One region of the Staphylococcus massiliensis genome, then DNA from elsewhere that is predicted to be linked to it. Evidence: predicted binding sites of a transcription regulator. Region 1 holds the regulator's gene; the other holds the start of a gene.
What was found. The regulator LexA, encoded in region 1, represses DNA repair genes until DNA is damaged. The targets are predictions, from matches to a motif close to CGAACATATGTTCG.

Region 1 (3,431 bases):
CATAGCCAATAATCGTTTTAACTTCAATAATAGATGGTTTTTCACTTGATTTGGCTTTTGCTATCGCAGCATCAATCGCTTCAATATCATTACCTTCTTCAACTAAGATGTGTTCCCATCCATAAGATTCAAAACGCATTTTAATGTCTTCTGAAAAGGCTTTATCTAACTTACCATCTAATGATATATCGTTAGAATCATATAAAACAACGAGTTTATTAAGTCCTGTATGCCCTGCTAAAGAAGCAGCTTCATGAGAAATACCTTCCATTAAGTCTCCGTCTGAAGCAAGCACATACGTATAATGATTAATAATATCGTTGTCAGGTTGATTGAGTTTACCAGCTAAGTGATGTTCAGCCATTGCCATACCAACTGACATAGCAAAACCTTGTCCTAATGGACCAGTTGTAACTTCAACACCATCTGTATGTCTAAATTCCGGGTGCCCAGGTGTTTTAGAGTCCCATTGTCTAAATTGCTTTAATTCTTCTAACTCAAGCCCACCTGAAACGTGAAGCAAACTATAAAGCAATGCAGAACCATGACCAGCAGATAGTACAAAGCGGTCTCTATTAAAATAATCTTTAGATTTTGGGTTGAAATTTAAGTGTCTCGTCCATAGTGTATAAGCCATTGGAGCAGCACCCATTGGTAATCCAGGATGTCCTGAATTAGCCTCTTCAATCGCATCTATGCTAAGTGCTCTAATCGTATCAATTGCTAATTGATCTTGTTTGTTCATCATCGTATGACTTCCTTTCTTGTCCAAATACATCCTCATTATTATTATACCTGATTACAAGTTATAATATCTAAGAATTATACTATTAAGTATTTATATTTGAACTACCTACAGCGAACCTTCAAAGTTTACGCTTTGATAAAAGTTCATTTTAGGAAAAATTATTTGTTTTTATCTTCTCGAATACGTTTTACTTTATCAGGGGTAACATCATTTCCTTCAGGATCGATAACTTTTGTATTTTCAATTTGACTCTTGAAACTTTTTCTAAAAGACTCTAAATATTTACTTCTTAATTTAGATTGTTCCTTAGCTTCTTCTTCAGTTAACCCTTCATTCTTCTTTTTCTTAGCAAGTTCATTGATTCGATTAATTTGATCTTTCTCTAACATGCTTACACTCCTTATCGTTCATTTTCTTTACAAGAATATACCAAAAAGTACAAGTTAAACCAAATAGTTCAACTTGTACACGTTATAGTAGAAGTATGAGAATGTAAGATGCGTACGACACGTTCGGTTTAAAGTCTAATTTAAGAATCTACGTTCGGTAATTTATGATCTGTCATTTGATAAACTTGTTCGCTATCCGAAGCATTTACTTCCTCGCTCGCTGTGATAAAATAAGTGAAGAAAAAGCCCATAGATACAACAAAAACCGACATATAAATCATGAAAGAATCTTTTAATTGTTTAAGCATGATAACCTCTCCTTAGAACGTTTGTTTGTGTATTTAATATATCAGAACATATATTCCTAGTCAACACTTTAACGAACAAATGTTTGTAAAGTTTTGTTTATCATGCTATAATTGACTTAAATAAATCGAAGGAGTGCCTATTATGAAAGAACTAACTAAACGACAAAGTGAAATATACGAGTTCATTAAGCAAATCGTCCAATCAAAAGGGTATCCACCAAGTGTTCGTGAAATAGGTGAAGCTGTAGGTTTAGCATCTAGTTCTACAGTTCACGGTCATTTATCTCGACTTGAAGAAAAAGGTTATATCAGACGCGATCCTACTAAACCACGTGCAATTGAAATTGTTACCGAACAAATAGGCGAACCTATTAATATGGAAGAAACAATTCATGTTCCTGTAATAGGTAAAGTTACAGCTGGTGTTCCAATTACAGCAGTTGAAAACGTAGAAGAGTATTTCCCTCTTCCAGAACACTATACATCAACACATAATAGTGACATTTTTATACTAAACGTTGTCGGTGATAGTATGATAGAAGCTGGAATTCTTGATGGTGACAAAGTGATTGTACGTAGTCAAAATATTGCGGAAAATGGTGATATCATCGTAGCTATGACCGAGGAAAATGAAGCTACAGTTAAACGATTCTTCAAAGAAAAAACACGCTATCGTCTGCAACCAGAAAATAGCGCGTTAGACCCGATTTATTTACAACATGTAACCGTATTAGGTAAAGTCGTAGGATTATATAGAGAAATGTAATAGGTGCAAAAAAAGAGAACCAATTTAATGGTTCTCTTTTTTAATAATTCATTTTAAGTGAAGCACGATTTAACTGTATAAATGTTTAATTTTTGTCAGATAAAATATCTTTAACTTGTTCTAATATATCTTTGTCATTGTTATGTTCTTTAAATCTCATATCATCATCCTCTACTAACTTGTTCCCATTCTGAGATACTATCAAACCGACTATCCGGTATAATTTTCAGTCCAGTAAGGAGATTTCTCATCATTAAATGAAACACCTACGCCTAGAGATTGATATGAAGGCTCAAGAATATTTTTACGGTGCCCAAGTGAATTCATAAGACCGTGATGCGCTACAATACTATTATTCTGACCATGAGCCAAGTTTTCTCCGGCAGAATTATAATCATGGCCATCGTTTTTAAGTCTATCAAATGGCGATAGACCTTTTAACGAGGTATGATCAAAATAATTATGCTTTGCCATATCTTGGCTATGTTTGCGAGCGGTTTGAGATACACTTCCTGAATAAGATAATGGAGGTAACTCATGTTGAACGCGCTCAGCATTAACTAAATCGAAGTTCAGTAATTCAAAACCTTCTTTTAAGGACTTAGACGGACTACCGTATTGGTCACTTAATTGATGTTCCAATTTTTTACTTACAATCAGCAACCCAGTTAAACTATTACCACGATGCTTATCGTAGAATGCAGAGATATAGGTACCATCCTTAGAAAAAATATCGTGATCGTGGTTTAAGACAATTCGATATTTACCTTTATCAATTTCATCAAGTGGCTTACCTAGTCTTTGTCTTACGACATCCTTAGGTGTCATATATTTAATTTTATTTTTAGAAGATATTATATTTTGGTTCGTATATAAACCGTGTACTTTATTGTCTAAATAACTTACCATTACAAACCCTTGATACTGATTATGATACGTATACCATTTATTTCCATACTCATTACGTGTCTCACGTTGAGGCTTACCTAACTTTTGTTCAACAGTTTGTTTATCCATGTTGAGTTGAATGTTGCGCACGGCAAAGGGTTGTTCTTTAGGGGTCTTTAATGGCTCATCATGGGTGTTTGATGTCATTGATGCTATTTTATGATCAGCTTTTTGATACAAATCTTCCATAAACTTAGGAGAATGAGTAGGAATTGTGATCATAAGTACTAAAAACAAAAGGATATATAATGTTAGTCTTCTAATCGTACTTC
Region 2 (3,431 bases), 490 kb from region 1:
GGCAACTTTATCAAAACTATGATCCTTCTAAAAATGATAACGAAGCACGTTACTACTACCACTTCCTAAACTTCTATCTCATTGATTTACTACGCAAACAATATCGTGAACCTTTATTAGAAGATATCTATGATTCTACTTTAAACCTTCCAGAACCCTACTCCTTTAATCATGCTGAATTTAATGCATTTATCGACCAACTCTCAATAGAGGAAAAACAATGGCTTATCTTAAGGTCACAAGGCTATAAGCTACACGAGATTGCTAAATTCATGCACAAATCTCCAAATACCCTACGTAAATACAAGCGCCTCTCTCAACTTAAATACCAGGCATTCTTCAATGAAAGGACTTGATTCCTATGCATGTTCCAACTCATTCTTTGTTGTACTTCACTACTTCATACAGTCAAGACTTCCAATTTGATCTATACTACATGCAACAACCTCAGCCTGTTCAAGTCGATATGACACATGTAAACCTTTTAAACATGCTCCTCCACAAACATCAAAAGTCTTTAAAAACACAAAAAGCCATCGCTAAACAAATATTGAATATTAATAAACTACTTCCAATATTTGTACACAATGACCTTTTGTTACTTCCTTTATTTGCTAAGCGTTCACCTATCAATACCTATATCAATTTATGTAACGTTGTAGGTTTATCACAACAATCTACAAATGAAACTACGATTCATTTTAAAGGTAATGTTCAGTTAAGTGTTAATCTTCCCTACCAATTATTGTCTAAAAAGTGGAAAGAAGGCTTAATGTTATATTTTTTAAGTTATGCTATTGATTAAACTTATACATTAATAGCTTTTTCGTAAAATAACCAATCGTAACTTTTAAGAAAAAGATACTAACCAACATGATGATGACCGACCCGAGCAGAATCAACGTATTGTTCATAACACTTAAATCATTCATCGGTCTTATAAAATGGTGCACGCTATTTAACAATGTTATTAATCCGAACAAGAATAATCCAAGTCCTAATATATTAGAAATAAACAGTCCAACTAACGCGGAAATCAAATTCCCTTTTGTAACTGGTTTATCTTTAAATATATATGTCTTGAGAAAGTTCTGAGCATAAGCATTCGGATTTTGATGCTCCACCTTTTCACCAGTTTTGTCATGCTGAATGACAGTTTTAAGCTTTTGCTTTTCTTTAAAATTTAAAAACCATAATTGTTTTTGCACGTGCTTATAAAATGCTTCCTTTTCCATTACGTCACCCTTTTTTATTAAACAATCATTATGTTCATATTTTATAGTTTTTGGTTGGTTTAAACAATCTTAATTTAATTTTTACATGAAAGATATAGACAAACAGAACATATGTTCTTATAATAAGTGATGACGAGGTGATCAATCATGCATACTACTTTCCAAAATCTACCAGATGCATATAAAGATGAAACGGATTATCGCAATATTCCAAGGCAATATTTAAACCCTAGAATTCCTAAAGGACGCGGTATGGTTAAATGGGCACCGTTCGCCACGATACCAGAACAGTTTGATGCTATCCAAAACCACATCGACGATCAAAGTAAGATTACAAAGCCGCTTCTAAGTGAAGATCAGTTAGCAGAGTTAAATCATATGTTATGTTTTAAGCTTTTCCACGAACCTAGATGTAAAATTAAATATTTTAGCGAGGGAGAAGTCAACCAACTTGAAGGATCACTTTCTAAAGTGTATCATCACGAAAATTTAATTATCGTGAAAGTGAACAACCAAACACAGAAACTCCGCATAACAGATATTTTAGAAATAATATGACACCTCATATACGATTAAAAAAGTGATAATCGCAAGCAATTCAACAACAAATGTAAAATATTTACATTTTTTATCTAAATTAGGCTATAATGTAATTGTTAATGCTTACTTACATTGGAGGTGCCGACTAACTATGAGCAATCGTAAAACAATCTTTTTGAGACGCAAATTCTCCCAAGTGGATGAGCATATCTCTTTTTTAATGAAGAAAGTAAGAAACACCAAAGAAAACCCTTTTAACTATAAAGATTTAAACGATGTTCAAAAAATTTATACATTAAACTTACACATTGAATTCTTTATATTTACAAGCGAAGAGTTTGCTGAAAAGAACTTAGAGCACTTAGTCACACGTATTTATGCGATTCATGAAGAATTAGAACATTTGATCATAGATAATAATAAGAATTTAGATACTTTGAATGCGGCATATCATAAATATTGCGAGAGTCGTAATATAGCCAAACAATATATTTAAGTGCATGGTTAAATGATAAAAGCCTTGAATGACGGTACCTCAACCATCATTCAAGGCTAATTTTTTTAGTTTTTTATAAAATACTTAAACCACTCTTTAGAATATCTTTTTCAAACCCTTTAACTGTATCAACTGACAGTTCATCGATATTACGACCAATGTTCGGGATCTTTTTAACAACGTCAGCTGGGCAAGTGATAATGTCAGCGCCGATTTCATCAGCTTGAATGACGTTAAATAATTCTCGGCAACTCGCCCATAATAACTTAACGCCTTCTTTTTCATGCGTCACTTTAACCGATTCTTTCATTAAAGGTAGCGGATCAACACCTGTGTCTGCGATACGTCCCGCAAATACTGAGACGTATGTAGGTACACCTTCTTTAACCGCTTCAGTGATAGCTTTCACTTGTTCAATCGTGTAAACCGCAGTGACATTAAGTTTTACATCTTTGTGTGAGAGCTTTTCAATAAGTGGAATCATGGATTCACCATTCGTATTCACAACAGGAATTTTTACGAACACGTTGTCACCATATTCCTTTAAAATCTCAGCTTCTTTCTCCATTGTTTCCATGTCATTCGCGAACACTTCAAATGAAATCGAAGCATCAGGGATTGCTTGAACAACTTCACTCGCAAAAGCCTTATAGTCCGTAACACCAGCTTTAGCCATTAAACTAGGGTTAGTCGTAAAGCCATCTACCTCTTTGTTTTGGTAAGCTTGTTTCATTTGCTCGATGTCTGCACCATCCGCAAATACTTCAACATTTAAATTAGACATACTTATTCCTCCTATCCTATATGAATCGTGTTACTGTTTAAAGTTGATTTACACTAGGTATGTATATAAATAAGTTATACCATTTTTCGTATATGATAGCTATTTTAAGGGGCTATCTAGAAATTTATTCATGAATATTAGATAAAAAGAAATTATTTGTGCTATGATGTATGTTGAGAATTATAGGAGGATATTATGAATACATCTAAAAAATACTTTTTTCTATCCTTAATATTAATTTTAATTAGTTGTTACTTTAATACGTTAAATCCACTATTAGATTTTCACTTTAAATCAATCATTTTACTTATATTAATATGTAGTATCGTGAATACGATTATCATACTACTTGCCATACATTTTAACGATAAATCGA

Region 2: the regulator LexA is predicted to act here: its motif matches at 1,340-1,353, upstream of ACF3N8_RS06635 (YolD-like family protein).

Annotation. Positions count from the first base shown of each region.
Region 1 covers NZ_CP171119.1:1,839,158-1,842,588, forward strand. The annotation lists gene tkt (transketolase) at 1-748, opposite strand, end outside; gene ACF3N8_RS08890 (DUF896 domain-containing protein) at 907-1,137, opposite strand; gene ACF3N8_RS08895 (hypothetical protein) at 1,278-1,445, opposite strand; gene lexA (transcriptional repressor LexA) at 1,588-2,211, shown strand; gene ACF3N8_RS08905 (CAP domain-containing protein) at 2,422-3,381, opposite strand.
Region 2 covers NZ_CP171119.1:1,349,308-1,352,738, reverse strand. The annotation lists gene ACF3N8_RS06650 (sigma-70 family RNA polymerase sigma factor) at 1-356, shown strand, start outside; gene ACF3N8_RS06645 (competence protein ComK) at 362-805, shown strand; gene ACF3N8_RS06640 (hypothetical protein) at 795-1,235, opposite strand; gene ACF3N8_RS06635 (YolD-like family protein) at 1,383-1,793, shown strand; gene ACF3N8_RS06630 (hypothetical protein) at 1,927-2,271, shown strand; gene ACF3N8_RS06625 (transaldolase) at 2,345-3,055, opposite strand; gene ACF3N8_RS06620 (hypothetical protein) at 3,251-3,431, shown strand, end outside.